Regions from separate parts of the Arthrobacter sp. B0316-1-20 genome, predicted to be linked through region 3. Evidence: riboswitches for the same ligand, from Rfam matches in the RefSeq annotation. Region 3 holds a riboswitch; each other region holds the start of a gene.
The links. Region 3 has a riboswitch for thiamine pyrophosphate ahead of AC5RW2_RS12255 (ECF transporter S component). Riboswitches for the same ligand answer to the same signal wherever they lie in the genome.

Region 1 (6,304 bases), on a different contig from region 3:
TGGCCGGCCACAACCTGCCCGGCGGAGGTTTCGCCGGCGGGCTGCTGGCGGGCATTGCACTGACCATCCGCTATCTGGCCGGTGGGCGCGTCGAATTGGCGGAAGCGACCCCGGTCAGTGCGGGGCTGCTGCTGGGCTTGGGGCTTGCCGCCGCGTCCCTGACAGCCGTCGTCCCGATCTTCCTGGGCGGCCAGGTCTTCCAAAGCGCCATCATCGAGTTCAGCCTGCCGATTTTCGGTGACCACAAGTTCGTCACCTCGACGATTTTTGATATCGGCGTCTATCTGGTGGTGGTCGGGTTGGTGCTGGACGTGCTGCGCAGCTTCGGCTCCGAAATCGACGAACGAACCGAAGAGCGTACTTCCCGCAGCCGAAAGACGTCGGAACTCCACGCGCCGGCAACGATCGAGGAGGAGGTGTCCTCATGACGGTCAACCTGACACTGCTGCTGGTGATGGGCGTGCTGTTCGCGGTGGGCGTCTACCTGATCCTGGAACGTAGCCTGACCCGGGTGATGCTCGGCCTGATGCTGATCACCAACGGCGCCAACCTGCTGCTGCTCAGCACCGGCGGGCCCGCGGGACTGGCGCCGATCTTCGGCATTGACGTTCCCGCCGAGGCCTACAGCGATCCGCTGCCCCAGGCCTTGATCCTCACGTCCATTGTTATCTCCTTTGCGGTCACGGCGTTCATGCTGGCCATCATTTACCGCTCCTGGGTGCTGGGACGGCAGGACGAGGTCCAGGACGATATCGAAGACCGCCGCGTGGCAAACCAGCCGACCTTCGATGCGGAAGACGACGCCGAGATCCCGGCCGAAACCACCGAGTTCGTCCCGCCGGACGAGGCGGAGGAAACACCTGCAACCAACAGGGCCCGGACGGAGAGGGAGAAGTGAACGCCGCACTGATCGCGCCGCTGGCAGTAGTCCTGCCGCTGCTGGGCGCTGCCTTGGCGTTCGTCCTGATCCGCCATCCAAACGCCCAGCGCCGGACCGGTGCCATCACGCTGACCGTGACGCTGGCACTGGAGGTCGTCATGCTGGCCTCGGCCTGGGCCAACGGTGCCCAGGCCGTGAATATCGGCGGCTGGATCCCGCCGTTCGGCATCACCATGGTGGTCGATGAGCTTTCCGCACTGATGCTGGTGGTCTCTTCCGCGGTCAGCCTGGCGGTGCTGCTGTATGCCTCCGGCCAGGGCATGACGGACAGCGACGAAGAAGGTCCGGTTTCGATCTTCCACCCGACCTACCTGATCCTGGTGGCCGGTGTGTCCAACGCGTTCCTGACCGGCGATCTGTTCAACCTCTATGTGGGCTTCGAAATGCTGCTCACGGCCAGCTACGTGCTGATGACCTTGGGAGGCACCAGCCCGCGCATCCGCGCAGGGGTGACGTACGTCGTCGTCAGCGTTATCTCCTCGATGCTGTTCCTAGTGTCCATCGCGATGATCTACGCGGCGACCGGAACGATCAACATGGCGGACCTGGCGATCAAGCTTGGCGAACTGGAACCGTCGACGCAGATGACGCTGCACCTCATGCTGCTGGTGGCCTTCGGGATCAAGGCGGCGGTCTTCCCGTTGTCCTTCTGGTTGCCCGACTCCTACCCGACGGCGCCGGCGCCGGTTACCGCGGTGTTCGCCGGCCTGCTGACCAAGGTCGGCGTCTATGCCCTGATCCGCACCGAGACGCTGCTGTTCCCGGGCGACCGCCTGAACACGTTCCTGATGGTGGTGGCCGTGCTGACCATGCTGGTCGGCATCCTGGGTGCCGTGGCCCAGATCGACATCAAGCGCATGCTCTCCTTCACGCTGGTGAGCCACATCGGCTACATGGTGTTCGGTTTGGCGATGTCCTCGGTGGTGGGCCTGGGGGCCGCGGTCTACTACGTGGCGCACCACATCACCGTGCAGACTAGCCTGTTCCTGGTGGCCGGCCTGATTGAACGCCGCGGCGGCACCACCAACATGGACCGGCTCGGCGGCCTGGCCAAGCTGTCTCCGTTGCTGGCCATCTTGTTCTTTGTCCCGGCCATGAACCTTGCCGGGATCCCGCCGTTCTCCGGTTTCCTGGGCAAGATCGGCTTGGTGCAGGGAGGCGTGGACCTGGGCACTCCGATCGCCTGGGTGCTGGTGGCGGGCAGCATGATCACATCGCTGCTGACGCTGCTTGCTTTGGCCCGGGTCTGGAACCGCGTGTTCTGGCGGCGTCCGGAAGATGCCGAGCACCCGGATCCGGTCTTGGTGGCAACCAAGCCCGACGGGTCGGCGGTACGGACCACCCGGCACGTGGAGGAGCATCCGCACGGGCGGTTCACCGGGCGCGGCATCGTTCAGCTGCTGCCCATGCCGATGGTCTGGCCGACGATCGGGCTGGTGGCAATGGGCCTAGCCCTGACCGTATTCGCCGGCCCGCTCTTCGAACTGAGCGACCAGGCGGCACGGGAGATGCTGCAGCGCACGCCGTATATCGAGGCGGTCCTGGGCGACGGCGCCATGCAGGGTGGTGGCCAATGAGGAAACCGCGCATCTCCATCTGGGTCGAGCTGCCGCTGCTGGCCTGGCTGGTCTTCCTCTGGGGCGCTTTGTGGCAGGATTTTAGCGCTGGCAACCTGATCTTCGGTTTGCTGATCGCGCTGCTCATCGTGAACCTGTTCTACCTGCCGCCGGTCGAACTGAGCGGGCGTTTCAATCCACTGGCAGCGGTGATCTTCGCCGCGACCTTCGTGTGGAAGGTGGCGGTGGCGAGCTTCGAAGTGCTCTGGCTGGCCCTGACGGCCGGACCGAGGCTGCGCAACGCCGTGGTGGCGGTGCGCTTGCGAAGCCACTCGGACCTGCTGGTGACGGCCACAGGGCACGCCATCTCGCTGATCCCAGGAAGCTTCGTGGTGGATGTGGACCGGTCCACATCCACGCTCTACCTACACGTGATCGACGTGGCCACCAAGGAAGCCGCCGAAGACTTTCAGGCCGAGGTGCGAAAGATCGAGGCGGGCCTGATCCGGATGATGGGGACCAAGGAAGAACTGGAACTGGTCAAAGCTGAAGGTGCCGGCAGAAGAGGAGCAGCGTAAACGTGGAAATCATGTCGCTTGCCCAAATCGTCGTCATGGTCATTCTGGCCCTGGCCGCGGTGCTGGCGCTGGTCCGCCTGGTCCGCGGGCCGTCGCTGTTGGACCGGCTGCTGGCCATAGACGTGCTGCTGGCGGTTGTCTGCGCCGGACTGATCGTGGATATGGCGATCGGCGGCCACATGAACAGTCTGACGCTGGTCGTGGTGATCTGCCTGGTCGGCTTCATCGGTTCCGTGGCCGTGGCCCGATTCGTCACCGATGGGCGGCCCCGTGAACACTGACCTGATCCTCGACCTTGCCACTGCCGCCTGCTTGATCACCGGCTCGGTGATGTCCTTGGCCGCCGGCATCGGCCTGCTGCGGTTCCCGGACCTGCTTTCGCGGATGCACGCTGCCACGAAACCGCAGGTGTTCGGCTTGCTGCTGCTGCTGACGGGTTTGGGACTTCAGCTGGGCAGCTGGGCGGCGGTGCCCGTGTTGCTCATCGCGTGGCTGTTCCAGCTGCTCACCGTGCCGGTCTCGGCACACATGGTGGGCCGCGCCGGATACCGCACCAAACACTTGCGGAGGGAAATCCTCAGCGTGGACGACCTCGACGCGGTGGTGGAAGCGGCAGCCGAAGAAGAGCCGGAAGTGGAGTTCGACGCCGCAGCGGTGGACGCCGCTGGGACCGACGCGGCCGAGGTGGACGCCGCTGCGGCCGAGCCCGCCGACGCTGCGGACGGCGCTGCTGCTACGGGCGGCACGGACCCCGGGGTCGGTGACAGGCAGAGTGCGGCGACGGCGGCTGGTCCAGTCCGGAACGACCAGGACTCCACCGGGTCGCACAAGGCCTAGTGCCCCAGAAGGTCTGGTTCCGCACAAGGTCTGGTTCCGCACCAGGTCCAGGAGAGCTGGCGGGGACGAGGCTGCAGCCCCGTCCCCGCCAGCGTTTCCCGAATGCGCTCTAGACGATTTCCGGGGTCTTTTCGTAGTGCCGCACTGCCTTGGCGGTGGCCCGCTTGAGCAGTACCTGGACCACCCGGCCCACCGTGCCGGAGACCACCGCGAAAATCACGGCAGACCGCAGGCTGTTCTCCAGGTCATCGTCGGCCTGGGGTGCATCGTTGCCGGTGACCTTCTTCCACACGAAGCCCAAGATGCGGGTGGCTGCCAATCCGGCACCGACGCTCACCAGGGTGCCTAAGAGCCTCAATATAACGGTCATGCCTGCTCCTTTCCGGGGCGCCGCGTCCCCGTGTCATCAGCTCTGCCGCTCCCAGCCTACTGCCCGGCACCCGCCCATCCCGCCGTCGTCGTGCATTTTCCGGCGGGTAGTGGCCGAATGGGTCCGCCAGCCGGGCGAGTGTAGACTGGTTGCTGCTGCTAGACAGCACCTATAACGACAGGGGAGCGTCCGACCGACCGGCACACGCCGGACACGGGAGGGACGCTGAGAGTGCGGAGAGACCGCAGACCCTCGAACCTGCTCCGGTTAGTACCGGCGAAGGGAGTCGAGTTCTCGGGGCGCGCCGCTTGGACCGCCCTCCCCTCCTGCACCCAGGAGGATTGAAGTGAGTACCGTTTCGAATGCACCCACCACGCCCAGTCCCTCGCGCACGCCGCGCTATGGCTGGCGGGTGGTGGACATCGTCGTCGCCTCGGTGATTGCCGTGGCCGTCGGCGTCATCTTCTGGGCCTGGTCCGCGGCTTGGCCGCTGATCGAGGGCCTCACCGTGGCGTTCCCGCCCTCCGCGGGCCTCTACACCGGCGGATGGCTCATGGCCGGCGTGCTGGGCGGGCTGATCATCCGCAAGCCCGGCGCCGCGATCTACTGCGAGATGCTGGCCGCCATCGTCTCCGGCCTGCTGGGCACCAGCTTCGGCATGAGCGTGCTGGTTTCCGGCCTGATCCAGGGCCTGGGCGCCGAAGTCGTCTTCCTGCTCTTCCTCTACCGGAAATTCAACCTGCTGGTGGCGATGCTGGCCGGACTCGGCGCCGGCCTGGCGCTGTCGATCAGCGAGAACATCCTCTACAACATGCTCTGGGCGCCCGAATGGCAGCTGGCCTACGTGGGCTTCGCCGCGGTGTCCGGCGTGGTGATCGCCGGGTTGCTGCCTTGGCTGGCAGTCAAGGGCCTGGCGAGGACAGGCGTGCTGTCCTCCTTCGCGGCGGGCCGCGCGGCAGACGTCTGAGCCGTTCCATGCGACTCCAGAGTACGACGGCGGTGTCCGGCCCGGCGCCGGTCCTCGCCGAGGGGTGGGGCTGGCGGCATGCCGGCCGCAAGGATCCGGCGGTCAGCGGGGCCAGCTTCAGCATTGCACCCGGTGAACGGGTGCTGTTGCTGGGTGCCTCCGGCGCCGGGAAGTCCACGCTGCTGCACGCGATGGCGGGCGTGCTCGGCGACGACGGGGAAGGCGAGGAAGCCGGGCGGCTCACCGTGGCCGGGCTGCGTCCCTCGGAAGCCCGCGGCCGGGCCGGGCTGGTGTTGCAGGACCCGGAAAGCCAGCTGGTGCTGGCGCGGGTGGGCGACGAGGTAGCCTTCGGGGCGGAGAACCTCTCCGTCCCGCGCGCACAGATCTGGGACCGGGTCCGCGAATCGCTGGCCGACGTCGGACTGGAGGTGCCGCTGGACCATCCCACCGCAGCCCTGTCGGGCGGGCAGAAACAGCGGCTGGCGCTGGCATCGGTCCTGGCCATGCGGCCGGGGCTGCTGCTGCTGGACGAGCCGACCGCGAACCTGGACCCCGAGGGCGTGCACGAAGTGCGCGACGCCGTGGCCCGGGTGCTGGACCGGACCGGTGCCACTTTGGTGGTGGTGGAACACCGCGTGGCCGTCTGGGCGGACGTGGTGGACCGGGTGATCGTGCTGGCGGCCGGAGGCGGCGTGTTGGCAGACGGCCCGCCGGACAAGGTGCTGGCCGAAAGCGCCACCCGCGCCCGGCTGGTGGAGGCGGGTGTTTGGGTTCCCGGACATACGCCGCGGCTTCAGCTGCCCGCGGCTCCGGTTCCCGGCGGACCCTTGTTGCAGGCGGTGCGATTGGACGCGGCCCGGAGCCGGAAGACCGGGCCGGTGCTGCGGGGCGTGGACTTGGACCTGCTCAGCGGACAAGCGCTGAGCATCACCGGACCGAACGGCGCCGGCAAGTCGACGCTGGCTCTCACGCTGGGCGGCCTGCTGGCGCCCGCCGGGGGGAAGCTGTCCGCGACCCCGGCATTGCACCGGGGCGCGGCGCAGTCCCCGGTGAAAT
Region 2 (6,304 bases), on a different contig from region 3:
GGCAACCAGCATCCGCGGGCATTGAGCCGGCCGGCGCTGCCGGCCAGCACCGCCGCGGTGGCGCCGTCGGCCAGGACCTGGCCTTCGTCGCCGAGCACGAGGGCCCGGCCCGGCAGCCCGGCAATTCCCGCCCGGCCGGCGTAGTCGTCGAGCCGGTGTTCGACCAGCACCACAGCCGGACCATAGGAGGCTGCGGCAGCGTCAATAGCCTGGCGTACGGCGGTGAGGCCGGCCGGGTCGAGCATGGAGGTCGGCTCATCGAGCAGCAGGATCGCCGGTTCGGCGATCAGGCTGGCTGCCAGCGCCACGCGCTGGCTCTCTCCGCCGGAAAGCCGGCCCGTCTGCCGCTGCCGCAGACCGGCCGCACCGACCGCCGCGAGGGCGCGGTCGATGCGTGCCGATATCTGTCCCGGGGGCACGGCGCGGTTCTCCAGCGGAAGGGCCAGTTCCTGTTCCACGTCCGGCAGGCAGACGCTGGAGGAGGGGTCCTGGGCGAGGACGCCGACACGGCGCGAGAGTTCGACTACGGATGCATCGGTGGTGGCCGTCCCGCTCACGGACACGCTGCCCGTGAGCGTGGACAGCACCGTATGCGGAACCACCCCCGTGATCGCCTGCAGCAGCGTGGACTTTCCGGACCCCGAGGCCCCGAACACGATCAGGTGCTCGCCAGGCTCCAGCCGCAGCCTGACGCCGCGCAGCACAGCGGACTCCCGCCGGGGAAACTCAACGCAGACGTCGTCGAGCAGCAGGGCAGGTTCAGCGGGCATTGGCCTTGCCCAGACGCGTGCGCCCGATCGCGAAGTTGTCCACGACGCCCGTCCTCGTCAAGGCGTCGACGATCAGCTTTGCCAGCAGGCCGCCGAGAACCACCCCGGAAATCAGGTGGATGACCAGGCGGGTGAAAAACAGGTCCTGGCCGTACCAGCCGGAGCGGAACGCCGAATAGAAGAAGACCAGGCCGGCACCGAGCAGGCCGGACAAGGCATACGTGGCCCAGCCGTAGGACCGGTAGCGGGTGGCCGCGAACGGGATTTCGCTGCCGATGCCTTGGATGGCCGCCGCGATGAACAGCATCGGGCCCACCGCCGAGCCCAGGAACACGACCTCGATCACCGAGGCGAGGACCTCGGCGATGACGCCGGCAAAGGGGCGCTGGACGATGGCAATGGCGATCGGCGCGACCAGCAGCCAGCTGCCGGCCAGAAAGTGCTGCGAGAGGTCTCCGGCGGGCCCCATCAGGAGCGAGAGGGCAGTCCAAGCCTGGACGAAGACCCAGTAGAGGAAGCCGAAGACGACGCCGAGGACGACCAGCAGGACCAGGTCCTTCATGCTCCAGGAAGACCGCGTGCGGGCAGGACCAGATGATGTTGACATGGGGGTTCCTTCCGAGCCGGCGTCAGGACGCACTGGGGCTGTTGATGGACAGGGTGGCGTGCGTGACCACGTGCTGGACGTACCGCCCGATCAGGATCCACCCCGCGGCGATGGTCTGCAGGACCTGGGCGACGTCTCCGTCCAGCCGGGTGACGTAGTGGTCTTCGGTGACGGTCACGCCGGTGGACTTGGCGTAGTCGATGGCGGTGTAGATGTCGCGCATGTGATCCGCTCCGGCAGTGCCGGTTCCGCCGTCGGCGAGCGGGTAGATCGCCCAGTCTGCCGCCGCCTGGATGCCGGTGGCTTCCAGTTGCGGGATCTCCGAGTACAGCGCCGCGCCGCCCTCGGGTATCTCGCAGCTGACGCCGCCCGGGCAGCCCCGGGAGAGGTGGACCGCGGCCGTCACGTGAGCTCCGCTGCGGCCGGCCGCGGCAATCACCTGGCTCAGATAGCGCAGCACGTCCTGTTCGGCGCCGGAGACGTAGGTGCTGACTTTCCCGGTCTGTACCTCGAGCCCGGTGGCGTCGGCCTGCCGCAGCGCCGCCAGGATGACGTCGACGTAGTCATCGGCCATCACCGCCAAGGTCAGTCTGGCCCCCACGCCGAATTCGCGTGGCGTGGCCGTGAAAGCTGTTCCGGCGTTGACGGGGGAGGGATGGTTTGCTGCCGTGGCGGCAGCGTCAGGTGTTCGCATGGTCGCGCCCTTCTGTGGTGTGGACAGGGCACGGGTGTGAGGGTTGCTCCCTGCGCTGGCATGATCCAGATCAGGTTCAACGGTCGAAACTTGAGAAGTTTCCTCTCAGCCCGGCTCACCGGACTCCCGTGTACAAGCCAGCAGCCTACCGGCAGGTTCGCCAGGTGGCGAAAGGGCGCAGTACGACGACGTCACACTCCGGCGGGCGGTCGCGGCAGGGCCCGGCTACTGCCGGGCCGGCGGCGCCGGAGTTAGGGGCGCATGCTTCCGGTCTCCACAAAGCGCTGGTGCCAGGACAAGGCCTCGCCGAGCAGGTGCGGGGTGTGCTTGGCAAAGCTGTCCCGGCAGGCGCGGTCGAAATAGTCCTGCAGCATCGGCCGGTAGTCCGGATGCGCGCAGGTGTCGATGATTTTACGCGCGCGCTGCTTCGGGGCCAGGCCGCGCAGGTCGGCCAGGCCGTGTTCGGTCACCACAATCATGGTGTCGTGCTCGGTGTGGTCCACATGGCTGGCCATCGGCACGATACTGGAGATTTTTCCGCCCTTGGCCGTGCTCGGCGACATGAACACGGACAGGTAGCCGTTCCGGGCGAAGTCGCCGGAGCCGCCGATGCCGTTCATTACCTTGGTGCCGGCAATGTGGGTGGAGTTCACGTTGCCGTAGATGTCCGCCTCGATCATGCCGTTGAGCGCAATGCAGCCCAGCCGGCGGATCAGTTCCGGATGGTTGGAGATCTCCTGGGTGCGCAGGATGATGCGCTCGCGGTAGTAGTCCACGTTGGCGTTGAACTCCTCCACCCCGGCCTGGCTGAGTGAGAAGGAGGTGGCCGACGCCATCCGCAGCACGCCGTCCTTGATCAGCTTCAGCATGCCGTCCTGGATGACCTCGGTGTAAGCGGTCAGGCCGCGGTAACCGCCGGCGGCCAGGCCTTCCAGCACCGCGTTGGGGATATTGCCGACGCCGGACTGCAGCGGCAGCAGCTTGTCCGTCAGGCGGCCGCGCTGGACCTCCTGGTCCAGGAAGTCCAGCAGATGGCCGGCGATTTGCTGCGAGGTCTCGTCCGGCGGGTTGAACGGGGAGTTGCGGTCGGGGGCGTCCGTGTGCACGATCGCCACGATCTTGTCCGGGTCCACCTGAAGATACGGTTCGCCGATCCGGTCATCCGGGCGCAGCAGCTGGATTGGTTTCCGGTTCGGCGGCAGCGCGGTGCCGTAGTAGACGTCGTGCATGCCCTCCAGTTCGGCGGGCTGCGCGCTGTTGACCTCCACAATGACCTTGTCTGCCTGCTCCAGCCAGGTCTTGTTGTTGCCGACCGAGGACGACGGGATCAGCCGGCCGTCCTCGAGCATGCCGACCACTTCGACGACGGCGAGGTCCACGTCGCCGAAGAACCCGAACCAGGTGTGCTGGGCGACGTGGCTGAGGTGGATGTCGATGTAGTCCAGTTCGCCGGCGTTGATGCGCTCGCGCAGCGCCGGGTCGGACTGGTAGGGCAGGCGCAATTCCATCCCGTCCACCTTGGCCAGGGCGCCGTCGAGCTCAGGGGCGGTTGATGCGCCGGTCAGCACGCGGATCTTAAACTGCTCGCCGGCCGCATGAGCGGATTCCATCCGCTCGGCCAGCGCCTGCGGCACGGCTTTGGGGTAGCCGGCCCCGGTGAAGCCGCTCATAGCCACCGTCATGCCGGGTTTGATCAGTTCGGCCGCCTGCTCGGCGGACATTACGCGCTCGAGCATGCGGGCATTGCGAATGCGGTCTTGCATCATGCCCCTTCGTCAGATTCTTCCCTCCACCTTAGGCGTCGGACACTGATGTCCGGGCCTTGGTGACGGGCGGAAGCGCCGCGCGGAGCGGTCCTGCGTCCGGTGCTGCTACGGCTGGCGCAGTTGTTCCTCCGCGGTCTGCCGCACGTAGGCGGAGAGTGCATCGAGGATCGATGAGCTGATTTTCCAGCGCTGCCAGTACAGCGGCACGTCCACCGGCAGGTCCGGGGCCAGCTCGCGCAGCGTGCCGCGGCGGAGGTCTGTCAGGCACTGCTGTTCCGGCAGCAGGGCCCAGCCGATGCCCAGCCGGACGGCGGCCGCAAACTCCCCGGATGCCGGCATGTAGTGGCGGGGTGCGGACAGGCCAGCGCCGGTCACCGTCCGGTAGAAGCGCTCCTGCAGGTCGTCCTTGCGGTCGAAGTCCAGCACCGGCGCCGCACCCAGCCAGGCCAGGTCGTCATCAGGCGTCCCGCTGGGCCGCCAGTGTTCCAGATAGTCGGTGCTGGCCACCGCCCGGTAGCGGAGCGAGCCGAGGGCTTCCACGGAACAGCCCTGGACCGGTTCCGGCGTGGCGGTCACCGCCGCGGTGACGCGACCCGATCGTAGCAGCGAGGTCGAATGCTGCTCGTCTTCACGGTGCACCTCAAAGAACACGCCCCGGTCGCGCGGCATCCGGGCCAGCGCACCCAAGAACCACGTGGCGAGCGAATCCGCGTTGACCACCAGCGGCAGGGCCAGCCCGGTCACGCTGCCGCCGAGTTCGCGCTGGGCATCGGCCTGCAGGACCCGAACCTGCCGCGCCAGCCGGAGGACCACATCGCCGGCGGCGGTCGGCTGCACCGGCGTCGTGCGTTGCAGCAGGACCTGCCCGGCAGCCTGCTCCATGGCCTTGATCCGCTGCGAAACGGCAGAGGGAGTCACGTGCAGTGTCCGGGAGGCCTCATCAAAGCTGCCTTCCTCGACGACGACGGCGAAGGTCGCCAGATGCTCGAAGTGAAACGGCTGCATAAGCTCAGCTTACGTAACTGAAAATTCTTTAGCTGTACTGGTGTCTGTTGCTCGGATAGCGTCGACTGCTGTGACTACCGCTATTGCCCCCACCGTTTTGCTGGGCCTCGGGACCGGGCTGGCCCTCATCATCGCGATCGGGGCGCAGAATGCCTTCGTGCTGCGCCAAGGGATCCGGGGCGAGCACATCGGCGTCGTCGTCCTGATCTGCGCGGTCTCCGACGCGGTGCTGATTGCTGCCGGAATCGCCGGAATCGGCGCGCTGATCCAGGCCGCGCCCGCGGTGGTGGACATCATCCGGCTGGGCGGGGCGGCCTTCCTGCTGGCATATGCCGTCTTCGCCGCCAAACGGGCGATCAAACCGGGCGCGCTCACCGCCTCGGAGAATCAGCGCGGCGGCGGACTGGCCTCCGTGGCCGCCACGGCCTTGGCGCTGACTTGGCTGAACCCGCACGTCTACCTGGACACGGTTCTGCTGCTCGGTTCCATCGCCAACACCCAGGGCCCGGAGCTGCGCTGGTATTTCGGCCTCGGCGCCGTGCTGGGCAGCATCGCCTGGTTCAGTGCGCTCGGATTCGGCGCCCGGCTGCTCCGCCCCTTCTTCGCCCGGCCCGGCTCCTGGCGGATCCTGGACGGACTGATCGCGGTGGTCATGCTGGCGCTGGGGCTGCGGATGGCCTTCGGTTTCTGAGCGGGTATGCAAGGATGCCGGTATGGCCAGCAAGATTCTGTTCCTCGCGGACACCCACGTGCCACGGCGTGCGCGCCGGCTCCCCGAGCAGATGTGGGATGCGGTAGCCGCGGCCGCCGTGGTCTTCCACGCCGGTGACTGGGTCACCGCGGACCTGCTGGACCAGCTGGAGCAGCGCAGCCGACGGCTGATCGCCGTGTACGGAAACAACGACGGCGACGACCTGCGCGCGCGCCTGCCGGAAACCGCCGCAGCAACCGTTGAGGGCGTCCGCTTCGCCATGATCCACGAGACCGGAGCGGCGAAGGGCCGCGAACAACGATGTGAGGCGCGCTTTCCGGACGCGGACGTGCTGGTGTTCGGGCACAGCCACATCCCGTGGGACACCACCTCGCCCGGAGGCCTCCGGCTGCTCAATCCGGGATCGCCCACCGACCGCCGCCGACAACCGGCCTGTACCTACATGACGGCGACGGCCGACGGCGGCAGGCTGATCGACGTGAAACTGGTGCCGGTGGATAAGCCGGCGGGCTAGTTGCCGGAAACGGCTTTGCTGACTTCTGCCGGACTCTCGTACTGCCGGTCGGGAAGATTCCTGAGCGCCGACAGGACGTCTTCGCCGGCCCCGGACTTTTCCGCGTTCTTGACCAGATCGGCGGCGGAAGCGGGGTAGTCAACGCCGCCCAGCGCCTTCTGGATGTCAATCGGACTGGTGTTCTCTGCCATGGAGGTTTCCTTCCGGTCGGCTGAAGAACACCACGCTACGCGCTG
Region 3 (6,304 bases):
CCTGCCGATGCTGACCATGTTCGACAAGCAACTCCAGTTGCGGATGGGCCAGTGCAACGTGAAGCGGTGGATCGACGATCTGCTGCCGCTGGTCGACCACCCGTCGGACCCGCTGGGCGTGCTCGACCTGGCGACCCACCAGGTTCCGTTGGAGCAGGCGCCGGAGATGTACGAGAAGTTCCAGAAGAAGGAGGACGGCTGCATCAAGGTGGTGCTCAAGCCTTAGCCCTGTATGGATCGGCGGACCCCGGCTCTCATGGATCGTCGATCGCCGGGGTCCGGTTCACACGAAGATGAAGTTCCAGGTCCCGGCGGCCACGGCGGCGGCGGCGGCCGCGCCGGCGACGACCGCGCCGCCCAGCAACACCCACACATCCACCATGCTGTAGGTGGATTCGCGCGCCCAGGTCCGGGGCCCGGCGCCGAAGCCGCGGGCCTCCATCGCGACGGCCAGCCGGGTGGCCCGGCGGATGGCCTGCACGATCAGGCCGAACGCCTGGCCCGCGAACGCGCCCGCCTTGGCCAGCGGCCGGTTCTCCGCCCCGACACCGCGGGCGCGGCGCGCCAGACCGAGGGTGCGCCATTCCTCCACCAGCAGCCCCACCAACCGCATGGCGGCCAGCGCTCCCAGCACGAACCGGTGGGGAAGCTTCAGCTTCTGCGCCAAGGCGTCCGCCAGGTCCGTCGGGTCGGTCGTCAGGAGCAGGAAAATGCCCGGCAGCGCAACGGCGAGCGACCGCAGGCCGATGGCAACGCCGCCGGCCACCGAGTCCTCGGTGAAGATCAGCGGACCGAACCGGAACAGCACGGCCCCGGTCTTCTCGGCCAGCAAGGCCGTTGCCCAGGCCCCGACGGCAGCCGCCGCCAGCAGCGGCCAGCCGCGCTTCAGCAGCAGCCATGGGCTGACACCCAGCACGGGCATCAGCAACAGTTCGGCGGCCAGCACCACGGAGGCGCTGACCCAGTCCACACTGAGCATGACCACCACGGTGACCAGGGCGGCGGCGGCCAGCTTCGACACCGGGTTGGCGCGGCTGAACGGGGAGGCGGCCAGCCGTGGGTTCATCAGGTCCATGCTCATGCTGCCCTCCCAAGCGGCTGGGCCGGGCGAACGCCGCCGTCCGCCACCCGGATGACGGCGCCGCCGAGCGCGGCGGTGAAGTCGTCGTCGTGCGTCACCGAGACCACGCTCCGGCCCTCGGCCACCAGCTCGGCCAGCAGCGTGACCAGTTCGGCCCAGGTGTTGGCGTCCTGTCCGAAGGTCGGCTCGTCCAGCATCAGGATGTCCGGGCCGGTGGCCAGCATGGTGGCTACCGACAGCCTGCGTTTCTCGCCGCCGGAGAGGGTGAACGGGTTGGCCTGCAGCAGGCGGGTCAGCCGGAGCCGCTCGGCGATCGTGTCCACGCGCTGCCGGACGGTCGCCTCGGGCAGTTTGGCCACGCGGCGGGGACCGAATTCCAGTTCGTCGACCACCGTGCCGGTGAGGAACTGGTGTTCAGGTTCCTGGAAGACGCTGCCAATCCGGGTCACCAGCTGCGCGGACTTCCACTTCGCCGGTGACAGGCCGGCACCGCGTTGCAAGGCCGGTGTCGCCGAGAGATCCCCTCCCGCGGGTGCCAGCAGGCCGGCGAGGGTGAGGGCCAGGGTGGATTTGCCGGCACCGTTCGCGCCGGTGACGCTGAGTGCCTGCCCGGCCAACAGGTCCAGGTCCACCCCGCGCAGCACCGGCGCGGCTTTCCGGTTCCGCGACACGTCCAGTGCCGCCGCCCGCAGCAACGGCCCGCCCGGGGCCGGCGCCGCGGGCAGCTCCAGCCGCGGGGTATGACCGGGAACCCAGACGCCTGCCTCGATCAGCCGGTCGCGGGCGGCGCCTTCGGCGAGCACCTTGCCCGGCGGCCCGTCGGCCAGCACGCCGCCGCCGGCCGCGAGCACGATCACGCGGTCCACGACGTCCGCCCAGACCGCCACCCGGTGCTCGACCACCACCAGGGTGGCGCCGGTGCGGTCCAGCACCCGGGCCACGGCGTCCCGTACTTCCCGCACCCCGGCGGGATCCAGGTTTGCGGTCGGCTCATCCAACAGCAGCAGCCCCGGCCGCATGGCCAGGACGGAAGCCAGCGCCAGCCGCTGTTTTTGGCCCCCGGAGAGCGCCGACGTGGGATGTTCCAGCGGCACGGCCAGGCCGACATCGGCCAGGGATTCACGGACCCGGTCCCAGATCTGCCCGCGCGGCAGCGACAGGTTCTCCGCCCCGAAGGCCACCTCGTCGCCCACCCGGGCCAGCACCAGCTGGCTCTCCGGATCCTGCAGCACGAGGCCGGCCCGGCCGCGGGCCTCGGAGGGGCGCACCCCCGCCACGCTCAACCGGCCCGTCTCCTCGCCTTCGCCCTCGTCGCCGAGAACGCCGGCCATGGCGTGCAGCAGCGTGGACTTGCCGGCCCCGGAGGCGCCCAGCAGCAGTACCCGTTCGCCCGGGGCGATGCTGAAACTGGCCGCGCGCACCGCCGGATCCTTGCGGCCGGCATGCCGCCAGCCCCACCCCTCGGCGAGAACCGGCACCGGGCCGGGCGCCGCCGTCGTACTCTGCGCTCCCATCAAACGGCTCAGGCGTCTGCCGTGCGTCCCGCGGCGAAGGAGGACAGCGCACCCGTCTTCGCCAGGCCCCTGACCGCCAGCCACGGCAGCAGCCCGGCAATCACGACGCCGGACACGGCCGCGAAGCCCACGTACGCCAGCTGCCACTCGGCGGCCCAGAGCATGTTGTAGAGGATGTTCTCGCTGATGGACAGCGCCAGGCCTGCGCCCAGGCCGGCCAGCAGCGCCACGCCAAGGTTGAACCTGCGGTACAGGAAGAGCAGGAAGACGACCTCGGCACCCAGGCCCTGGATCAGGCCGGAGACCAGGACGGTCATGCCGAAGCTCGTGCCCAGCAGCGCGGAGACAACCGCGGCCAGCATCTCGCAGTAGATGGCGGCGCCGGGCTTGCGGATGATCAGCCCGCCCAGCACGCCCGCCATCAGCCAGCCGCCGGTGTACAGCCCGGCGGAAGGCGGGAAGGCTATGGTCAGGCCCTCAATCAACGGCCAGCCCGCCGACCAGGCCCAGAAGATGACGCCGACGGCCACGGCGACCACCGAGGCCACGACGATGTCCACTACCCGCCAGCCGTAACGCTGCTTCCGGGCAGGGGTGGGTGTGGCGGGTGCATTCGAAACGGTACTCATTGGAATCCTCCTGGTTGCAGGAGGGGAGGGCGGCCACGCGGCGCGCCCCGAGAACTCGACTCCCTTCGCCGGTACTAACCGGAGCAGGTTCGAGGGTCTGCGGTCTATCCGCACTCTCAGCGTCCCTCCCGGTCTCGGTGTGCACCGGCCGGTCGGACGCTCCCCTGTCGTCACTAGATGCTGTCTGGCAGCACGCACCAGTCTACACTCGCCCGCGGCGGCGCGGCATTCGGGGCGCAGACCCGGGGAAAATGCACGACGGCACACGGCCCGGGCGGGTGCCGGGCAGTAGGCTGGGAACCGGAACAGCAGTTGAGACGGGGCTGCGGCCCCGGAAGGGAGCGGGCATGAGCGTTGTGTTGAGGCTCTTGGGCACACTGGTGAGTATCGGCGCGGGCCTGGCAGCCAGCCAGTTGCTGGGGCTTGTTTGGAAGATGGTCACCGGAAAAGATGCGCCGAAGAGCGACGATGACCTGGAGAACAGCCTGCGGGCGGCGGTAGCCTTCGCCGTGGTGTCCGGCACCGTGGCGCGCGTGATCCAGGTGCTGACCAAGCGCGCCACCGCCAAGGCGGTCATCCGCTACGACAAGACGCGGGAAATGGTCTAAGCGGTCCCTCGAGGATTCCGATGGGGGACGGGCCGCGGGCCCGTCCCCCATCGCGTTCTGTTACCGGCCGTCGGCACCCGCCCAAGGCACGCGCCCCGTTGGTCGGCAGGTTACCGCCCCCCCTTGGTCGGCGCGTTACCTCCCCCTTGGTCGGCGTTACCTCCCCCTTGGTCCGCAGGTTATGGAGTGCCCGCGGGCCCGGCGCCGCCCCGCTCGGTCCGCCCGGGAACGGCCGCCGCCCCAGCGCTACGCCGTTCCCCCGGCTTCCCGGCGTCCTGCCCGCCGGCCACAGCACGGCTGCCGCCGTCGGCGGCGGCACCGGGACCGGCAAGCGGTGCGTCATCTGAGGACGCCGCGGCGTCTTCCCGTGCCGCCGCCTCCACCACCGCGTCGAGGTCGTCCACGCTGAGGATTTCCTTGCGCAGGTGTTTGGTGCGGTAGCCGGCCCGGCCTACCATGTGGGCGGAAACCGGCACGGTCAGCAACTGGAACAGCCAGGCTATGAGGAGCACGGGCACCGCCACCCAGTTGCGCAGCTGCAATCCCAGTCCAGTCAGCAGCAGCAGCAGGCCGAAGACCTGGGGCTTCGTGGCCGCATGCATCCGCGAGAGCAGGTCGGGAAACCGCAGCAGGCCGATGGCCGCGGCCAGGGACATCCCCGCGCCGGCGATCAGGCAGACGGCGGTCGCGATGTCGAGTATCAAGTCAGTGTTCACGGGGCCGCCCGTCCGTCACGAAACGAGCCACGGCGACCGAGCCGATGAAGCCGACAACGCTGATGACGACGACCAGCGTCAGGTTGTTCATGTGGCCGCCGGCGGCCATGTCCACGATGAGTCCGGCGCAGACGATCGCCAGCAGCACGTCTATGGCCAGCAGCCGGTCCAGCAGCGACGGCCCGCGGGCCAGCCGGATCAGCGACAGTACAGCGGCCCCGGCCAGCACTGCGCTCACGACGATTTGCGCGACCGGAATGACGTCCCCGTTCACACTGCACCTCCCCTGCCGGTACCTTCGGCCTTGACCATCGCCAGTTCTTCCTTCGTGCCCATCGTCCGGATCAGGCCGGCCTCGATCCGCCGCACTTGGGCGCGAAAACGCTCGGCGGCCTCCTCGGTGTCAACGTCGATCACGTGCAGGTAAAGCGTGGACGTCGAGCGGTCCACGTCCACCACAAAGCTGCCGGGGATCAGCGAAATGGCATGCCCGGTGGCAGTCACCAGCAGATCCGAGTGGCTTCGCAGCCGGACCGCCACCACCGCGTTGCGCAGCGTCGGGCCGCGGGTCAGGGCCAGCCACAGGACTTCGACGCTTGCGACCGCGACCTGCCAGACGAACGTGGCGGCGAAAATTCCCGCGGCCAGCGGATTGAAGCGCCCGCTGAGTTCGACCGGCGGCAGGTAGAACAGGTTCACGATGAGCAGCGCGATCAGCAGGCCGAAGATCAGGTTGCCCGGGCTGAAATCCTGCCACAGGGAGCCCCAGAGGATGACCAGCCAGGCCAGCAGCGGCAGCTCGACCCAGATGGAGATGCGCGGTTTCCTCATTGGCCCACCTCCTGCATTGCGCCCTCACCCAGGACGGCCTCGACGTACGGGGTGCGCTGCAGCATCTCCCGCGCCGCCTGGTCACTGAGCTCGAACAGGGGCCCGGCGAACACGGTCAGGGCAACGCCCATCGCCACCAGCCCGACCGTCGGCCAGACCATGGGCAGCGGCAGCAGCTGGACGACGCCGCGGCCGGTGAACCGCCCGTGCGGTTTGTTTTCCACGTGGCGGGTGGTCCGCAGTGCGGACCCGTCGGGCTTGGTAGCCACCAGGACCGGGTCCGGGTGCTCGGCGTCTTCGGGGCGGCGCCAGAACACGCGGTTCCAGACCCGTGCCATGGCCAGCAGGGTCAGCAGCGACGTGACCATGCTGCCCGCCACGAGCACCCAGGCGACCGGGGTGCCCAGTTCCACGCCGCCCTGCACCAGGCCGATCTTGCCCAGGAAGCCGGAGAACGGCGGGATCCCGGCCAGGTTCATGGCCGGGACGAAGAACAGGATGGCCAGCAGCGGCGACAGCTTGGCCAGGCCGCCCAGCCGGTCCATGTTCGTGGTTCCGCCGCGTCGTTCGATCAGCCCGGCCACCAGGAACAGGCTGGTCTGCACCGTAATATGGTGCGCCACGTAATAGACCGCCGCGCCGAGCCCCACCACCGAGGACATCGCCAGGCCAAACACCATGTAGCCGATGTGGCTGACCAGTGTGAAAGAGAGCATGCGCTTGATGTCGATCTGGGCCACGGCCCCGAGGATGCCCACCACCATGGTCAGCACGGCCACGATCATTAGGAACGTGTTCAGCCGGTCGCCGGGGAACAGCAGTGTCTCGGTGCGGATCATGGCGTAGACGCCCACCTTGGTGAGCAGGCCGGCGAACACCGCGGTAACCGGTGCCGGCGCCGTCGGATAGGAGTCGGGGAGCCAGA

Region 1: another riboswitch for thiamine pyrophosphate. It lies ahead of AC5RW2_RS10525 (ECF transporter S component); the one in region 3 lies ahead of AC5RW2_RS12255 (ECF transporter S component).
Region 2: another riboswitch for thiamine pyrophosphate. It lies ahead of AC5RW2_RS30015 (YkoF family thiamine/hydroxymethylpyrimidine-binding protein); the one in region 3 lies ahead of AC5RW2_RS12255 (ECF transporter S component).

What each region holds. Positions count from the first base shown of each region.
Region 1 is NZ_JBNHHC010000005.1:208,031-214,334, forward strand. It holds gene AC5RW2_RS10490 (Na+/H+ antiporter subunit A) at 1-428, shown strand, start outside; gene AC5RW2_RS10495 (Na(+)/H(+) antiporter subunit C) at 425-898, shown strand; gene AC5RW2_RS10500 (Na+/H+ antiporter subunit D) at 895-2,517, shown strand; gene AC5RW2_RS10505 (Na+/H+ antiporter subunit E) at 2,514-3,074, shown strand; gene AC5RW2_RS10510 (MrpF/PhaF family protein) at 3,086-3,355, shown strand; partial or broken gene mnhG (monovalent cation/H(+) antiporter subunit G) at 3,333-3,701, shown strand; gene AC5RW2_RS10520 (DUF4235 domain-containing protein) at 4,021-4,281, opposite strand; TPP riboswitch at 4,451-4,583, shown strand; gene AC5RW2_RS10525 (ECF transporter S component) at 4,628-5,248, shown strand; gene AC5RW2_RS10530 (ABC transporter ATP-binding protein) at 5,257-6,304, shown strand, end outside.
Region 2 is NZ_JBNHHC010000027.1:16,162-22,465, forward strand. It holds gene AC5RW2_RS30005 (ABC transporter ATP-binding protein) at 1-770, opposite strand, end outside; gene AC5RW2_RS30010 (ECF transporter S component) at 760-1,377, opposite strand; gene AC5RW2_RS30015 (YkoF family thiamine/hydroxymethylpyrimidine-binding protein) at 1,400-2,071, opposite strand; TPP riboswitch at 2,102-2,211, opposite strand; gene scpC (succinyl-CoA:acetate CoA-transferase ScpC) at 2,323-3,834, opposite strand; gene AC5RW2_RS30025 (LysR family transcriptional regulator ArgP) at 3,943-4,842, opposite strand; gene AC5RW2_RS30030 (LysE/ArgO family amino acid transporter) at 4,913-5,533, shown strand; gene AC5RW2_RS30035 (metallophosphoesterase family protein) at 5,556-6,068, shown strand; gene AC5RW2_RS30040 (DUF2795 domain-containing protein) at 6,065-6,259, opposite strand.
Region 3 is NZ_JBNHHC010000006.1:184,629-190,932, reverse strand. It holds gene AC5RW2_RS12270 (zinc-dependent alcohol dehydrogenase) at 1-226, shown strand, start outside; gene AC5RW2_RS12265 (energy-coupling factor transporter transmembrane component T family protein) at 284-1,081, opposite strand; gene AC5RW2_RS12260 (ABC transporter ATP-binding protein) at 1,078-2,595, opposite strand; gene AC5RW2_RS12255 (ECF transporter S component) at 2,604-3,224, opposite strand; TPP riboswitch at 3,268-3,400, opposite strand; gene AC5RW2_RS12250 (DUF4235 domain-containing protein) at 3,572-3,832, shown strand; partial or broken gene mnhG (monovalent cation/H(+) antiporter subunit G) at 4,171-4,548, opposite strand; gene AC5RW2_RS12240 (MrpF/PhaF family protein) at 4,538-4,822, opposite strand; gene AC5RW2_RS12235 (Na+/H+ antiporter subunit E) at 4,819-5,379, opposite strand; gene AC5RW2_RS12230 (Na+/H+ antiporter subunit D) at 5,376-6,304, opposite strand, start outside.